One region of the Soehngenia sp. genome, then DNA from elsewhere that is predicted to be linked to it. Evidence: a T-box and tRNA genes for the amino acid it is inferred to sense, from the RefSeq annotation. Region 1 holds a T-box; the other holds one or more tRNA genes.
What was found. A T-box is a leader RNA that pairs with one kind of tRNA and senses whether it is charged. The one in region 1 lies ahead of ACTB1H_RS02220 (valine--tRNA ligase), so its partner is inferred to be a tRNA-Val.

Region 1 (9,572 bases):
AGGTGATTACCAACTTCATCTGAAGGATAGCTTAACATAAGAGTTATTTTTTTTGCACCTTTAGCAATTCCTTTTAAAATAATCCCAAATCTATTTCTGCTCAATATTGGGAATATCAATCCAAAATGTTCACCTGAAAATTTATTCATGATATCTACTGATATATCATCAATAGTAGCATAATTACCTTGTGCACGAGCGACAACAGATTCTGTTATACACAAACAATCTCTATCATTAAGCTCAAAATTAACTTCTGAGGATGCTTTCAATAAAGTGTCAATAGAAATTTTAACAATGTTATCTCCTTCTCTTATTATGGGAGTGCGTAAACTTCTAACGGTTGTTCCAACAATTCTTTCCATGATAACCTCCTAAAATATTGGCTTAGTTTATGAATTAAGTATATAATATATTATGTCATTAGTAAAATAAATATATTTAATAACAAACATAAGGTGAGATTATATGGTAGAAAAATTAGATTTGTATAAAGTCTTTAATGAAGTTGCTATACAAAAAAGCATCACAAAAGCAGCAAAAAAGCTTTACGTTAGCCAACCAGCTATTTCTCAAGCTATATCTCAATTGGAAGATGAATTAGGAGTAACATTATTTATTAGAAATTCAAAAGGAGTAAATTTGACCACTGAAGGCAGAATATTGTTTAAACATGTAAATGCAGGGATAAATCAGATTTTAATGGGGGAAATAAAGATACTTGAATCAAAGAAAATGGACTTTGGTTCATTGATAATTGGAGTTGGGGATACAATATTAAGGTATATGCTGATAGACACTTTGCTTGAATACAAACAAAAATACCCTAAAATACAACTAAGGATTATAAACAGAACGTCAGATGAATTAGTTAAACTTGTTGAATCTGGGGAAATTGAATTGGCAATATGTAATTTACCAATTGATAATTCGAATTTAAAAACAAAAAAAATAAGAGAAATTCAAGATATTTTGGTAACTAGCCCTAAACATTTTAAGAATATAGACGATAATATATCTTTAAGAGATGTATTGGAGTATCCACTAATAATGTTAGATAAGAGATCAAATACTAGAAAATATGTAGAAAATTATTTGTTTTCAAAAGAAATAATTATTCGGCCTCAAATCGAATTGGGTTCTCATGATTTGGTATTAGAATTTGTAAAAAACGGATTTGGTTTTGCATTTGTGGTAAAAGAATTTTCAGATGAGTACATTGTTAGGGGAGAAATCATTCAAGTTAAAACAGAAATAGATATACCCAAAAGGAGTATTGGCATTTGTTATATAGATGAAAAAACATTATCACATGCAGCATATGAATTTTTAAATATTTTACAAATATAATCTAATAGACTGGGTATAAATCCACTATAAATATTTATGGAGGGCAATATGACTTTAAAAGATTACGATGATGAAAATAAAATAAGTTTGCTCAACGATAAAAATCCCAAAAAAGAAAGTTTAAAACTGACATTTATATATTTAATAATTGGGACCGTATGGATTTATTTCTCGGACAGAGTCGTGCTATTGTTTACAGATAATCCTAGAACTATATATTTGATTTCATTATATAAAGGATGGTTTTATATTTTTATAACTGCATTTATATTCTATTATGTCATAAAAAATCAGTTTGAAAAGTACATTATAGCTTTGAGAAACACCTTGAATGCATATGACGAAATTTCCAATCTAACTGTAAAACTTGATAAATTGAAAAAAGATTATAACATTTACGAGGACAAGTTAAAAGACATGCAACAATTTTTCGATTTATCTATAAAAGGATCAGAAAATGGGATATGGCGTTGGGATATAAGAGACAACAAATACTACACATCTATATTAACAAAACCTCAATTTGGATATTCAGAAGAGTATCAAAATCAAGTTAATACAATTGAAAAATGGAGAGAACATATTCACAAGGATGATTTAAAATATTCTATTGAACGCTTTGAAAAGGTATTGAATTCCGGTGATGAAATTTATGAAAATGCTTTACGAGTGAGAACTAGAAGCGGAAATTACAGATGGATAGTAACATCTGGGAAAATCTTGCGAGATGATTCAGGTAATCCTATAGCAATTGGTGGTTCACATTTAGATATAACAGAAAAATTAAAGTTAGAAGAAGAATATAGAAAGCAAGGAGATTACTTAAATATATTATTAAATGATATATCTTTAATAGTAATCAACTGTGATGTAGAAGGTAAAATTCAAAGCATTAATAAATTCGCACAGCAATTTCTTGGATATGATGAATTTGAACTAATTGGTAAAGATATTAGATATTTAATACCTGATGAAGAAAACAAAAGAGATGTTGAGCAATTTATCCCGCTTATCTTAGAAGGAGTAATGATAAAAGATACTGAGACGGAGTTATTAACTAAGGAAAATATTAAGAAAACAGTATTATGGAGTAATACTTATTCATATGATGACTATGGAAAAGTAAGTGAAATTATATTTATTGGAAGTGATATAACACAAAGGAAGGAAATGGAGAAACAATTATATAACTTAGCTTATTATGATCAGCTAACAGGTTTACCTAATGTATATAAACTTCAAGAAGATATTCATAAATTTATAGAAAAAGCGATAAATGATGATTTGGAAATTGTATTTGTATATTCTGACATAGATGATTTCAATATAATTAATGAGATTTATGGTCATAGTGAAGGAGATAAATTACTTGTTGATATTTCAAAAAAAATAACTTCTTTTTTTCCGTTTGAAAACTATGTTTATAGATTTGGTGGGGATGAATATGTAATTATATTGTTACTTAATAGCAAAGAACGAAAAAATAAATTAGATGATAAAATAAATGAAGTATTAAAATATTCAAATGAAGCTCATTCTATGTTACATAGAGAATATAATATAAGTTTTAGTGCTGGAGTAGCTTTTTATCCTATTCAAGGAAGGGATTATGAGGATCTGCTTAAGAAAGCTGATTTAGCTTTAAATCATGCAAAAAAATATGGGAAGGGAAGGACTGTTGTTTATTTTGATGAACTTGATAAAAAAATAAAGGAAACTGTGCAACTAAATGAAGATTTAAAATTAGCTATTGATCGAAATGAATTTTTCCTATTATATCAACCTCAGATAGATTTAAAAACAATGAAAATTTTCGGAGCAGAAGCTTTGATAAGGTGGAAAAGACCAAGATATGGGATAGAAAGCCCATTATATTTCATTCCACATGCTGAAAAAACCGGAGATATTATTAAAATAGACTGCTGGGTAATCGAAGAAGCTTTAAAAGAGATTAATCAACTCTCTTCAATTGGATTAAATGATATCAAAATATCGATTAACATATCAGGAAATTTAATAAGCAATTTAGAAGAACTTAAGCGTATTATTAGCTGTCTGTCTTCAAAATATGAATTTAAAAATACTTGTTTTGAGATAACAGAAACTAGCTTGATAGAAAACCTTGAAAGCAGTTACGAAGCAATTGAAACAATAAAGAATGTTGATGGGAAAGTTGCACTAGATGATTTTGGAGTTGGTTATTCTTCTTTGTCATATTTACAAGTCTTATCTATAGATTTACTAAAAATAGATAAATCATTTGTAGAATTGATTGATAAAAATATTGAAGATAGAAAAATCATGGAGATGATAGTGCGCTTGTCTCATGAATTAGGAATGGAAGTCTTAGCTGAAGGGATAGAGACCAAGGAACAGCTAGAACAAATTAAAGAGATAGGATGTGACTATGCTCAAGGTTATTATTTTTACAAGCCAATGCCTAAAGAAGAATTTGAAGAATTGATGCGAAAGCAATTAAACATTTATTAAATGCATTTAAAAGATAATCCTATTAAAAGGAGAAAAAAATGAATAATAAAGATGGAAGCATAAAATTAAAATTATTAATTAAAACTTCAGATAACACATTAATTTCAATAATTGAAGCTTTGTTTAGAGATAATAACATCCCTTACATTCTAAAGGAAAAAGGCTCAGGAGGCTATTTAAGAATTATTAGTGGCCATTCAATTTACGGCACTGAAGTTTATGTATCTGAAGAAGATTTTAACAAGGCTACAGATTTATTAGACCTTATATCGAGCGAAGATATTAAGGACTAGCTATTTTCTTTAGATACTTTACATTGTTAAATAAATTGGTTATAATCAATTTAATATTTTACTAAAATCCCTTTACTTTATATGGTAAAGGGACTTATAATATCATATAGGGTGATGAAATGGATAAAAAAACAGTTTTAAGCGGTATACAACCTTCAGGCTCTCTTACTTTAGGCAACTATATCGGAGCATTAAGGAATTTTTCTGACTTTCAAAATGAATATGAATGTTATTATTGCATAGTAGATTTACATGCTATTACAGTGCCTCAGGTACCTAAAGATTTGAGAAAAAATACTTTAGAAGTATTAGCTCTATATTTAGCATGTGGATTGAATCCCGATAAATCGACCATTTTTATACAATCACACGTACATGAACATGCTGAACTTGCCTGGGTGTTAAACACTATAACATATATGGGACAACTAAATAGAATGACTCAATATAAGGATAAATCAAGGAAATATAATGAAAGCATAAACGCAGGATTATTTACATATCCTGTTTTGATGGCTGCAGATATATTGCTTTATCAAGCTGATTTAGTTCCTGTAGGAGAAGATCAAAGACAACATTTAGAATTAGCTAGGGATTTAGCGATCAGATTCAACAATAAATACAGTGACACATTTAGTATACCTGAACCATTCATTAGAAGCACAGGTTCAAAGATAATGAGTTTACAGGATCCATCTATAAAGATGAGTAAATCTGATCCTGATAAAAATGCATATATTTTACTTTTAGATGATAAAGACACGATTTACAAGAAAATAAAGAGAGCAGTAACTGATTCTGAAAACCATATAGACTATAATGACAGGCAATTAGGATTAAAGAATCTAATAGACATTTTTTCTTCTTTAACAGATAAAAGGGCAGAAGAAATAGTTGAAATGTATCAAAACAAAGGATATGGAGAATTCAAAGATGATTTAGCTGAAATTATAATTGATTGTTTAGAGCCTATCCAAAGAAGATATAAAGAATTAATATCAGATAAAGAATATTTAGAAAAGATTTATTCCATAGGAGCAATTAAAGCAGAGAGAAAAGCTAATATTACCCTAAGGAAAGTATATAAAAAAGTTGGTTTTGTACCTAAACCTGACATGATTAAGTAATATTGTTAATTTTTAAATAAATTTGATAGGGGAGAAAAACATTGACATTACCTAATATCATAACATTCTTTAGATTGCTATTAGTACCAATTTATCTTTTAGTTTATTATTCTAATCTAAAAAATAGGATAGTAGTTGCTGGAATTATTTTCTTTTTAGCAGGCATATCAGATGTGTTAGACGGATATATTGCTAGGAAGTATAATAAATCAAGCAAATTAGGGACAGTCCTAGATCCTTTTGCTGACAAATTGATGGCATTTGCAGTTATGATTTCATTTTATTCAGATGGGTTAATGCCTTTATGGATATTGATACCTATATTCGTTAAAGAACTTGTTATGATATTAGGTGGTACAAAGTTATTGTTTAAACATGATAATTCTGTTATACCATCAAATAAGTTTGGTAAAATTGCTACTTTTCTTCTTTATTTATCAGTATTTTTAATAATAGTAAAAGTTCCACATTACATAATAATACTTTCATTAACACTTACTTTAGTTGCAAATCTATTAGCATTTTATAATTATTTAAAATTATATAAAATAGCAACGAAAAACGGTAATTGACAATTTCTACTGCTTAAATTATAATTAGATAAAATTATAACTACGATGATAAAGAGGAGTAGCCTTTTTCCAATTATAGAGAGCAGGCTCTAGGCTGGAAAGCTTGCATTGTGAAACTGGCGAAGGTAGCTTTTGAGTTTCTAAACTGAATTAATAGTAGGTTTAGACGGATAAACCCGTTAGAGATACAAAGAGCCATAATTTTTTATGGAATTAAGGTGGTACCGCGGCCCTTCGTCCTTATTTAGCAGAGGATGAAGGGCCTATTTTTTAAGGAGGGATATAAATGCGAGAAAATTTACAGAAGAATTATGATCCAAAAGATTTTGAAGAAAAATTATATAATTATTGGAATGATAATGGTTATTTTACACCAAAGGTTGATAAATCTAAGAAACCTTATACTATAATGATGCCACCTCCAAATGTTACAGGAACACTTCATATGGGACATGCTTTAAATAACACAATACAAGATATTTTGATTAGGTATAAAAGGATGCAAGGGTATGAAGCGTTGTGGCTACCTGGAACAGATCATGCAAGTATATCAACAGAAGCGAAAGTTGTTGAAAAATTAAAAAAAGAAGGCAAGACAAAGGAAGAACTTGGTAGAGAGAAGTTTTTAGAAGAAGCATGGGATTGGACAAGAATTTATGGTGGAAGAATCAAAAATCAACTTAAAAAATTAGGAGTTTCTTGTGACTGGTCAAGAGAAAGATTCACTTTGGATGAGCACATGAACAAAGCCGTAACTGAGATGTTTGTAAGGTTATATGAAAAAGGCTTAATTTATAGAGGAGATAGAATTATCAATTGGTGCCCAAGTTGTCATACAGCTATATCGGATGCAGAAGTAGAACATGAAGAAGCTCATGGGAATATGTATTATATAAAGTATCAGATTAAAGATACTGATGAAGCAATAGTTATTGCAACCACAAGGCCCGAAACAATGTTTGGAGATCTAGCTGTTGCTGTAAACCCAAATGATGACAGATATAAAGATTATGTAGGGAAGATTGCAATTCTACCATTATCAAACAGAGAAATCCCAGTTATTGCTGATGAATATGTCGAGATGGATTTTGGGACAGGAGCATTAAAAATCACCCCATCTCATGATCCAAATGATTTTGAAGTTGGTGAAAGACACGATTTGGGACATTTAATCGTATTAGATGAGGATGGCAGGATAAATGAAAATGGTGGTAAATATAAAGGACTTGATAGATTTGAAGCAAGAAAAAAAGTGGTAGAAGACCTTAAAGAATTAGGATATTTAGTCGATGTAAAAGAACATGATAATGCTGTAGGGCATTGCGAAAGATGCAAAACAATAATAGAACCTATCATATCTAAACAATGGTTTGTTAAAATGGAACCACTTGCTAAACCAGCAATAGAGGCATACAAGAATGGGGAATTAAATTTTATTCCAGATAGATTTGGGAAAGTATATCTTCATTGGTTAGAAAATATCAAAGATTGGTGTATTTCAAGACAACTATGGTGGGGACATAGATTGCCAGTATATTATTGCCAGAGCTGTGGAGAAATTGTCGTAAGTAGAGATGACATTGATCAATGTCCGATATGCAAAAGCTCAAATATAAATCAAGATACTGATACACTAGACACTTGGTTTTCATCAGGGCTATGGCCTTTTTCGACATTAGGATGGCCCGATGATACTCCTGATCTTGAGTACTTTTTCCCGACAGACACCTTGGTTACAGGTTATGACATAATATTTTTCTGGGTAATAAGAATGGTTGTAACAAGCTTAAGTGAGATGGGAGAAGTTCCGTTTAGAGATGTATTTTTAACAGGACTTGTCAGGGATTCTCAAGGAAGAAAAATGAGCAAATCACTCGGAAATGGTATAGATCCGTTAGAATTAATTGAGGAATATGGAGCTGATGCCTTAAGGTTTACACTAGTTACAGGGAACTCTCCTGGAAATGATATGAGGTTTTATACAGAAAGAGTAGAAGCAAATAGAAATTTTGCCAATAAATTATGGAATGCTTCTCGATTTTTGCTTATGAATTTAGAGGATGATTTTGAAAGTTTAAGAGAAGATGAGATGAAATTAGAAGATGAAGATAAGTGGATTCTAACCAAACTTAACGACATGATTCCTCAAGTTAATGATAATCTAGATAAATACGAATTAGGTTTAGCAGCTTCAAAAATATACGAGTTTTTGTGGGATGATTTTTGTGATTGGTATATTGAGATGGTAAAAACAAGATTATATGGTGAAGATGGTATAAGCAAAAAAACAGCTCAAACTGTACTTTTGTTGGTATTAAAAGACATCTTAAAATTGTTGCATCCATTTATGCCATTTATAACAGAAGAAATATGGCAGCATCTTCCTGAGATTGACAAACCTCTTATTATTGAAAATTGGCCTACTAAGAGCCAAGAGATGATTTTTCCTAAGGAAAAAGAAGAAATCGATTATGTAAAAGTCGCAATTAAAGCTATAAGAAACATAAGAGCAGAAATGAATGTATCAAATACAAAAAAATCTAAATTAATCTTTGTTCCAGATAATGATGAAATAAAAAATACAATAATTAAAAATTCAAGGAAATTTATAACTCTTGCGAGTGCAGAAGATATTGAAATAGCTGAAAATAAGACTGATTTTGGCATGGATTATGTATCTATAGTGCTAGAAAGATGCATTGTTTATATTCCGCTAAAAGATCTTATAGATGTGTCTAAAGAAATTGAAAGATTAAGGAAAGAAAAGCAAAAATTACAAGATGAAATAGATAGAGTAGACAATAAATTATCGAATATAGGTTTTATATCTAAAGCACCTAAACATATTATTGACGAAGAAAAAGAAAAGAAAGACAAATACAGTCAAATGTTAGATTCTGTTTTAGAAAGATTAAGTTTAATGGAAAGATTATTGGAGGCAAATAAATGAATTATGAGGAAGCTATAAATTTCATTGATGACAAAAATAAATATGGCTCAAGACTAGGATTGGATTCTATTAAAAAACTCTTGAGTTTACTCAATAATCCTCATCATAATTTAAAATATATCCATGTTGCAGGAACAAATGGAAAGGGTTCAACTTGTGCATATTTAACAAACTGCTTGATAGAAGCAGGCTATAAGACAGGGCTCTATACATCTCCACATCTAGAAAGATTTACGGAGCGAGTTCAAGTAAATGGAAAAGAAATAACAGAAGAAGAAGTAGCTATATTAACTGAAAAAGTAAAAATAGCATGTGATGAAATGGTCAGACTTGGTTTGGAGCATCCAACTACTTTTGAAATAATTACAGCTATAGGATTTTTGTATTTTTATGAAAAAAAAGTGGATATAGTAGTTTTAGAAGTTGGTCTAGGGGGGAAAGGAGATGCGACTAACGCAATAGAGTCCTCCCTCGCATCAGTTATAACAACCATATCATATGATCATATGGAAGTGTTAGGGGATACATTAGAAAAAATAGCAATTCAAAAGGCTGGGATAATAAAAAGGAATGGATTAGTAATCTCTTATCCTAAAGAAAAGGGAGTTCAGGATGCAATCAGGGCTGTCGCAAATGAAATGAATGCAAAATTTATAGAAGTACCAATTGAAAATGTAAATATAAAGCAGTTATCAGATGAAGGAAGTGTATTTGATTTTTCATACAAAACACATCACCTTGAAAACATAAAGACAAAAATGATCGGAGAACATCAAGTCTATAATGCTGT
Region 2 (9,572 bases), on a different contig from region 1:
GAATTCACAGTAACAGAAGAAGTTTGCGTATTAGATGATAAAATATCGTTGACAATGATGCAAAAGTGGCCAGTAAGAAGAGCTAGAGGATTTAAAAGAAAATTAAATCCAACAATACCTCTAGTAACAGGACAAAGAGTAATAGATACATTTTTCCCTGTAGCAAAAGGTGGTACTGCAGCTATCCCGGGACCATTCGGTTCAGGAAAAACTGTCGTACAACATCAATTGGCAAAATGGGCTGATACCGAGATAGTTGTTTATGTTGGCTGCGGTGAAAGAGGAAACGAGATGACGGATGTTCTTATGGAATTCCCTGAAATCATTGACCCTACCACAGGTGAGTCTTTGATGAAGAGAACTGTTCTAATTGCGAACACTTCGAACATGCCAGTTGCTGCTAGAGAGGCTTCAATTTATACTGGTATAACTATTGCTGAATACTTTAGAGATATGGGATATTCTGTTGCTCTTATGGCAGACTCTACTTCTAGATGGGCTGAGGCACTAAGAGAGATGTCTGGAAGGCTTGAAGAGATGCCAGGAGATGAAGGATATCCAGCATACCTAGCATCTAGAGCTGCAGAATTTTATGAAAGAGCGGGAAAAGTAATTTGCAAAGGTAGTGACGATAGAGAAGGAGCTATCACTGTAATAGGTGCAGTATCTCCTCCTGGTGGAGATATATCCGAGCCTGTTTCTCAGGCAACTCTAAGAATAGTTAAAGTATTCTGGGGACTAGATCATTCACTATCATATAAAAGACACTTCCCAGCTATAAACTGGCTAAATTCTTACACTCTTTATCAATCAAGCATCGACAAATGGATGAATGATAATATAGATAAAGAATTTGCAAAAAATAGAATTAAAGCGATGTCATTGCTTCAAGAGGAAGCATCATTACAAGAAATAGTTAGGCTTGTAGGTAGAGACTCGCTTTCGCCTGAGGATCAATTAAAGCTTGAAGCATCGAAATCCATCAGAGAAGATTATTTGCAACAAAATGCATTCCATGATGTCGACACTTATTGTTCGCTTGAGAAGCAAAATCTGATGTTAAAAGTAATTCTTAAATTCTATGATTTAAGTCTAGATGCATTAAACAAGGGAGTATATTTAAAGGATATTGAGAATATGGCTGTAAGAGAAAAAATAGCAAGAGCTAAGTATATAGATGAAGAAAGATTAGATGAGATTAAAAATATTGAAAAAGAACTTGAAACAGAGATTGCAAAACTCATTGAGGAAGGAGGCCTTCTAGATGCGTAAAGAATACAATACAGTAAGAGAAGTAGTAGGCCCATTGATGATTGTAGAAGGAGTAGAAGGCGTAAAGTTCGATGAACTAGTTGATATTGAACTAAAAAATGGAGAAAAAAGAAGAGGAAGAGTACTTGAACTAAATGGCGACAGAGCTATGGTTCAGTTATTTGAAGGCTCTGCTGGAATAAATTTAAATTCTACTAAAGTAAGATTTCTAGGAAGACCACTTGAACTAGGTGTATCTGAAGACATGATTGGTAGAATATTTGATGGGCTTGGTAGGCCAAAAGACAATGGCCCAAAGATAATTCCAGAAAAAAGACTTGATATAAATGGTTCTCCGATAAACCCAGTAGCTAGAGATTATCCTGAGGAATTCATTCAGACAGGTATTTCTTGTATAGATGGATTAAATACACTTGTTAGAGGGCAAAAACTTCCTATATTTTCAGGTTCTGGACTACCACATGGAGAAGTAGCAGCACAGATTGCACGACAAGCAAGAGTATTAGGAAGTGGTGAAAAATTCGCCGTTGTATTTGCAGCAATGGGTATAACTTTTGAAGAAGCTCAGTTTTTCATAGATGACTTCACTTCAACAGGCTCAATAGATAGAGCAGTATTGTTTATGAACTTAGCTAATGACCCAGTTATTGAGAGGATTGCTACACCAAGAATGGCACTAACATGTGCAGAGTATTTAGCATATGAAAAAGACATGCATGTATTAGTTATATTAACAGATATGACAAACTACGCAGAGGCTTTGAGAGAGACATCCGCTGCTAGAAAAGAAGTACCTGGCAGAAGAGGATACCCTGGATACCTTTATACAGACCTTTCAACAATTTATGAAAGAGCAGGTAGAATAAGGGGAAGAAAGGGTTCAATCACACAAATCCCTATATTGACAATGCCAGAAGATGACATCACTCACCCTATACCTGACCTTACAGGCTACATCACTGAAGGGCAGATAATACTATCAAGACAACTATATAAAAGAGGTATTGAACCTCCTATAAATATAGTCCCTTCATTGTCAAGACTAAAAGATAAGGGAATTGGCAAAGGAAAAACAAGAGAAGACCATGCGGATACTATGAATCAAATCTATGCGGCATATACCTCTGGTATTGAAGCTAGAGAGTTAGCGACTATACTTGGTGAATCTGCTTTATCAGACGCAGATAAGGCCTTTGCAAAATTTGCAGAAGCTTTTGATGAAAAATATGTAAATCAAGGGTACCACAACAATAGATCCATTGAAGAAACCCTAGACTTAGGGTGGGAGCTATTGAAATTAATTCCAAGAACGGAGCTAAAGAGGATAAGACAGGAATATCTAGACAAATACTTGCCTGTTGAAGAAAAAGGGGATGAGTAGATGGCTGTACTAGAAGTTAACCCTACCCGAATGGAGCTTACTAGGCTCAAAGAGAGATTAAAAACAGCTACTAGAGGCCACAAGCTCCTAAAAGATAAACAAGACGAACTTATGAGGAGATTTATAGAACTCATAAAAGAAAATAAAAGACTTAGAGAAGAAGTGGAAAGAGAATTAAAGGAAGCTTTTGAGTCATTTTTGTTGGCAAGTGCAGTTATGAGTCCTGAAATTTTAGAGGAAGCTGTTGCTTTTCCTAAAGAGAGCATCTCTGTAGATATAAAAAAGAAAAATGTAATGAGCGTTAGAGTCCCTGTGATGAATTTTATAAGAAAATTAGAAAACGACGAGGGAAGCATCTACCCATATGGATTTGCTCAGACTTCTCCAGAGCTAGATGAAGCTATTTCTACACTGTATGGCATAATGCCAAAATTGTTGGAATTAGCTGAAGTAGAGAAAGCTTGTCAGCTTATGGCAGATGAGATTGAAAAAACAAGACGAAGAGTAAATGCTCTAGAATATAGGACAATTCCTGAACTTCAAGAAACAATTAGATTTATAAGGATGAAATTAGATGAAAACGAAAGAAGCACAATAGTAAGACTTATGAAAGTAAAAGATATCATAAATAAAGAAAGTTAAAGCACCTAAAAAGGTGCTTTAACTTTTGGTGGGTGGTATTGGACTCGAACCAACGACCTCCACGATGTCAACGTGGCGCTCTACCAGCTGAACTAACCACCCAAGTACTATTATGATAGCATAAAGATTTGAGTATTTCAATAAATTTGTGGGTATAAATATTTAAAATATTTTAGGAGGCTTCTTATGGGAAAAAATTGTTTAGTTGCTCAATCCGGTGGGCCAACCGCTGTTATAAATGCAAGTGTAAGTGGGGTATTAGATGCTAATCTAAAGCATGAACATTTTCAAAAGGTATATGGAGCAAGAAATGGAATAGAAGGAGTTATGGCTGGGAACCTAATTGACCTTTCTGTTTTAAACAAATATGAGATTGATCTTTTAAAACATACGCCAGCAAGCGCTTTAGGCTCATGTAGGCACAAGATGAAAGATTTTAATGAAGACGATAGCGAATACAGGATGATTTTAGAAACGCTAGAAAAATATGATATAGATACATTTTTTTACATCGGTGGAAACGACTCAATGGACACAGTTCATAAATTGAGCTTATATGTTAAAAACAAGGGAATTGATAAAAAAATAGTTGGAATTCCTAAAACTATAGACAATGATTTAATGGAAACAGATTTTACACCAGGTTTCGGATCGGCTGCTAAATATATTGCCACTACTGTTTTGGAAACCTATTTAGATGCAAGTGTGTACAAAGACAATGGAGTGTTCATTGTCGAGACAATGGGTAGAGATGCTGGCTGGCTTGCAAGTTCAAGTATATTGGCTAAAATCAATGGAAGACCAGTGGTTGATTTTATATATCTGCCTGAAAATGAATTTGATAAAGAAAAATTCTTAACTGATGTCAAAGCATGCTATGAAAACAAAAAACAAGTCTATATCGTTGCTTCAGAAGGTTTAAAAGACATGAATGGAGATTATGTATTTAAATCAAAGACTGTTGAAGTGCATGATAAATTCGCCCATGCTCAATTAGGTGGAGTAGGGAGCTACTTAAAAAGCATAATTGAAGAATCCAACATCACAAAAAGGGTAAAAGTGCTCGAATTGGGAACAGCACAAAGAGCAGCGATGCATTGCGCAAGTTTAACTGATATAAACATTTCTCACCTTTGTGGATATAGGGCATATGAAATGGCGTTAGAAGGAAAATCAGGGTTTATGGCAGGGATAAAAGTGAAATCAAAGAGTCCTTTTGAAACTGAAATCGTAGAGATAGATCCATCTTTAGTAGCTAATAAAGTAAAAGAAATACCAAAAGAGTGGATTACAGACAATTTCGTAAAGGAAGAACTGATAGAATATTTAACTCCTCTAATTCAAGGGCAACCTCAAGGAGTATATGAAAATGGCTTGCCAAAGTACATCAAATTAAGCATTTAATAATAACTCATTAAATGGTTTGCATTTTTTCAAATAGGGTAGTAATAAACTGTACAAAAAAGTTTATGGGAGGTAGTAAGTATGAGTTATAAGTTAAATGCAGAGATAAGAGAAGAAATAGGCAAGAATAAAGCTAAGAAAATAAGAAAGGAAAATGAAATTCCAGCTATAATATATGAAAGGAACAAAAAATCAATCCCATTGAAAGTTGATAGTATAGAATTTATGAAAGTATATAGAGAAGCTGGAACTTCAAACCTTGTTGATTTGAATTTAGGTAATGAAAATATGCCTGTCATAATCAAGTCTATTCAAAAAGATCCAATAAAGGGTAATGTAATTCACGTAGATTTTCAAAAATTAGATATGAAAGAAAAAATAAAAGTTGAAGTTCCTATTATTCTTCACAACAGAGACAAGATTAAAAAGCAGCCATCGGTATTGATGCAAATGATAGAAAACATTGAAATCGAATGTTTACCTAGCGATATACCAGAGGCTATAGAAATCAATGTTGAGGATTTAGATTTTAATGAGCCGATAAAGGTAAAGGATTTAGATATAATAAACAATCCAAATCTAAGGGTAATCACAGACCACGATACGACAATATGCGTACTCAATAGACCAGTTGACTATAAAGAAGAAGAGGAAGAAGAAATTGAAGGGTCTGAACCCGAACTAGTTAAGGATGATAAAGAATAAAAATGGGCAGACCTTCGGGTCTGCTTCTTAATTATGGAGGTGATAAAATGAAAGGTTTGGTAAGTGCATATATCTCCCCTCATCCACCGATAATAGTTGAGAATATAGGTAGAGGTGAGGAGAAAAAATGCATAGATACCATAAATGGATTGATGAAAATAGCAGAAGACATAGAGAATAAAAAACCTGAAACCATAATTGTAATAACTCCCCATGGACCACTATTTTCGGATGCTATAGCAATGTCTATAGGGGAAGAACTCTATGGAGATTTTGGTAATTTTGGACATAGTGAGCTCAAATATCATTTTAAGAACGATTTAGAAATAGTGCAAAACATCTATGACATGGCGAAGAAAGAAGGAATTCAGATTGCTCTGATGAATAAAGAGATGTATGAGATGTATGGGTTAGAAGATACTCTTGATCATGGAGTTTTAGTACCAATGCATTTTGTAACTAAGAAATATACAGATTTTAAGTTGGTGCATATAACATATGGACTTTTATCACCAATAGAATTGTATAAATTCGGAAATATAATAGAAAAAATAGCTAAAGGGAAAAGAAATATATCTATCATAGCTAGCGGAGATTTATCACATAGATTGTTAGACAGTGGGCCTTATAGTTATAGCCCAAAAGGAAAAGAATTTGATGAAAAAATCATATCTCTATTCAAAAACAAAGACTTAGCAGGAGTGATAAGTTTTGACTTGGATTTAGCCAAAGAGGCTGGTGAATGTGGGTTAAGATCTTTTATGATACTTGCAGGAGCATTGAGTCAGCATGATTTTTATCCACATATACTATCCTATGAAGGTCCATTTGGCGTTGGGTATATGACAGCTATATTTGAGATAATGGGAGAAAGTTCAAAAGACTACATCGAGGAAATAAAACAAAAAATAGATGAAAAAATTAAATCAAAGAGAGCCAATGAAGATAAATATCAAAGATTAGCTAGAGAGAGTTTAGAGTATTACATTAAAAATAGGAAATACATGGATATTCCTGAATATGTAGACAGTGAAATGTTGTCTTTGAGAATGCCTGTTTTTGTTTCTATTAAAAAATTTGGAGAGCTTAGAGGATGTATTGGCTCAACTTCGCCAATAAAGAGAAATATAGCAGAGGAAATAATATATTTTGCAGTAGAGGCTGGTACAAAAGACCCTAGATTTTCACCTGTCACAGAAGAGGAGTTACCTTTTTTGTCTTATTCAGTAGATGTTTTATATCCTCCTAAGAAAGTGAAATCAATAGACGAACTCGATCCTAAAAAATATGGAATAATTGTTGAAAGTGGGTTTAAAAAGGGGCTATTGCTTCCTGATATAGAGGGAGTTGACACTGTAAGAGATCAAATAAGAATAGCTTTAAACAAAGCTGGAATAGATGAACATGAGAAATACGAGATATCCAAATTTGAAGTCATCAGACATGGATAGAGGTGTTTTGTATGAAAGAAGCTAAATTCTATGAAAATAAAGGGGAATATGTATTTTGTGTGCTTTGCCCTCATAATTGCAAAATCAAAAACGGCTCAACCGGGATATGCAAAGTCAGAAAGAACATAAACGGAGTATTATATAGCTTAAATTATGAGAAAATAACTTCTGTTGCACTTGATCCTATTGAAAAAAAGCCGCTGTTTCATTTCTATCCCGGTACGAAGATTTTTTCAATAGGAAGTTTTGGCTGCAATTTCCGATGCGACTATTGTCAAAATTATGAGATAGTTTATGGAGAGAATTTGGCAATAGATTTAAGCATAGAAAAAATAATTCAATTAGAAGAAGAATCAGATTCAATAGGCATGGCTTATACTTACAATGAACCTACCATTTTTTATGAAATGGTAGAAGAGCTAGCAAAAGAGATGAAAAACAGGGGTAAGAAAAATGTCCTTGTGACAAATGGTTTTATAAACAAAGAGCCACTTCTTAACATACTTCCTCTGATTGATGCTATGAATATAGATTTAAAGGCTATGACAGATGATTTTTATAAAAAAATATGTAAAGGGCAACTAGATCCGGTACTTGAGACGATTAAATTAGCTGCAAGTAAGACTCATGTAGAAGTTACAACACTTTTAATTGATGAATACAACACAAGTGAAGATGAAATCGAGAAGCTTTCATATTTTCTCTCAAATATAGATAAAAATATTGTCTTGCACTTTTCGAGGTATTTTCCAAAACATAAGATGACGAAACCAGCGACGAATTTAAACACTCTTATTAGAGCAAAAGAGATAGCGCAAAGACACCTAAATTATGTGTATATAGGGAATGTATTTGGATTTGACAACTCCACTTATTGCCCTAACTGTCATGAAAAATTAATTGACAGAAATTTTAAATTAGAGATTGTTGGGATTGAGAAAAACAGGTGTATTCACTGTGGGTTAGAGATTCCTGTTATATATTGATAAAAATAGTTTAGAAATAGTAAAATTTTTATTTAATTTTAGTAAGACATAAGTTATAATTAAAACATTGTTTATATACTTTAAAATTTTAGGAGGTAGATCAAATTAAGATGAAAACACCTGTATTGGAAGCATTAACAAAACTGATGGAAGAAAACAGCGTTTCTTTTCACATGCCAGGGCATAAGGGTAGAAATTCGCTTATAGAATGGGGCAAATATATTCCCTATATAGATACGACAGAAACATTCGGAATGGATAACTTGCTTGAGCCAAGAGGAATAATAAAAGAGTCTCAAGAGTATGCTGCACAAGTTTTTGGCGCAAAATCAACAATTTATGCAGTAAATGGCTCTACTGGAAGCATACACATAAGCCTTGCCGCAATAACAAAACCTGGGGATAAAGTTTTGATTCAAAGAAATTGTCATAAAGCAGTTTACAATGCTTTAATTATAAATAGATTAAATCCTGTGTATATATATCCAAACTATAATGAAGAGTACAATGTTCTAACGGGAGTATATCCAGAGGATATAGATGAGGCTTTAGCAAATGATAAAGATATCAAAGCCGTAGTTTTGACATATCCAAATTATTATGGAGTTTGTTCTGATTTAAAAACAATTGCTGAAATAGTACACAAACATAACAGGATACTTATGGTAGATGAAGCTCATGGACCACATTTATCTTTTTCAGACAAACTACCAATATCAGCACTTAAAGCTGGAGCGGATATAGTGATTCAAAGCACACATAAGACTTTGCCAAGCTTTACACAGACTTCTTTAATTCATGTTGGTTCAGATAGAATAGATTTAAATAAATTAAGAGATAGGTTTCAGCTTTTTACGACTACTAGTCCATCTTATCTTTTTACATTGTCAAACGAAATATCAATTGCATACATGGACAATGAAGGTAGAGAGAAACTTGACTATACAATAGGAAAAGTTGATGAGATCATAGAAAGACTCAAAAAAATCGATAGAGTAAATGTGTTCACTGGTGATGAAAATGACGAAACCATATATGCTAAAGATAACACAAAGATACTCATAAGCATAGACGGCATGACTGGATCAAATCTAAAGAGAAAGATGTATAAAGACCACAACATAAGATTAGAAATGGCTGATTATTATTATGCTTTGATGTTAACTAGTGCTATGAACACTGAAGAGGACTTTGAAAAAGCAGTAGAAGCTATTGAAAAAATTGCAAAAAATGAGCCTTATGAAGAAATAAACAAAGTAAGCATAAAGATGCCAACACCGAAAGTAAGAATTTTGCCATCTGAAGCATACTTTAGCCAAAAACAACAAATAATGCTAGAAGATGCTGTGGGCAGAATTGCGGCAGCGCCTGTTATTCCATATCCGCCAGGAATACCTCTAATTGTGCCAGGAGAAGAGATCACTAAGGAAATTTCTGAACATTTGACATTTTTAATGGAAAATGGGATTGAAGTAGTTGGACTCATGGGTGAAAATAAGGATAGCATAGTGGTAGTTGAATAGGAGCTGTTTAAATGAAAGGCATATTTATAACATTAGAAGGTCCGGATGGCTCTGGTAAGTCAACCATTTCAAACCTCATTGGTGATTACTTTGCCAAACTGGGTATAGAATATGTAATAACTAGAGAGCCAGGAGGAACACAAATAGGGGAGAAAATAAGAGAAATAATTGTAGACAATGAAAACAAAGCTATGGGGGCAGAGACAGA

Region 2: it has a tRNA-Val gene. The T-box ahead of ACTB1H_RS02220 (valine--tRNA ligase) is inferred to sense a tRNA for this amino acid. The anticodon was not compared.

The regions. Positions count from the first base shown of each region.
Region 1 covers NZ_JBSQIL010000008.1:20,497-30,068, forward strand. Annotated here, with positions in the region: gene ACTB1H_RS02190 (coenzyme F420-0:L-glutamate ligase) at 1-365, opposite strand, end outside; gene ACTB1H_RS02195 (LysR family transcriptional regulator) at 469-1,350, shown strand; gene ACTB1H_RS02200 (sensor domain-containing protein) at 1,399-3,840, shown strand; gene ACTB1H_RS02205 (putative signal transducing protein) at 3,879-4,133, shown strand; gene trpS (tryptophan--tRNA ligase) at 4,253-5,260, shown strand; gene ACTB1H_RS02215 (CDP-alcohol phosphatidyltransferase family protein) at 5,302-5,832, shown strand; T-box leader at 5,869-6,077, shown strand; gene ACTB1H_RS02220 (valine--tRNA ligase) at 6,119-8,782, shown strand; gene ACTB1H_RS02225 (bifunctional folylpolyglutamate synthase/dihydrofolate synthase) at 8,779-9,572, shown strand, end outside.
Region 2 covers NZ_JBSQIL010000005.1:18,834-28,405, reverse strand. Annotated here, with positions in the region: gene ACTB1H_RS01550 (V-type ATP synthase subunit A) at 1-1,272, shown strand, start outside; gene ACTB1H_RS01545 (V-type ATP synthase subunit B) at 1,265-2,653, shown strand; gene ACTB1H_RS01540 (V-type ATP synthase subunit D) at 2,654-3,295, shown strand; tRNA gene ACTB1H_RS01535 (tRNA-Val) at 3,322-3,397, opposite strand; gene ACTB1H_RS01530 (6-phosphofructokinase) at 3,482-4,699, shown strand; gene ACTB1H_RS01525 (50S ribosomal protein L25) at 4,781-5,404, shown strand; gene amrA (AmmeMemoRadiSam system protein A) at 5,452-6,855, shown strand; gene amrS (AmmeMemoRadiSam system radical SAM enzyme) at 6,867-7,841, shown strand; gene ACTB1H_RS01510 (aminotransferase class I/II-fold pyridoxal phosphate-dependent enzyme) at 7,952-9,364, shown strand; gene tmk (dTMP kinase) at 9,376-9,572, shown strand, end outside.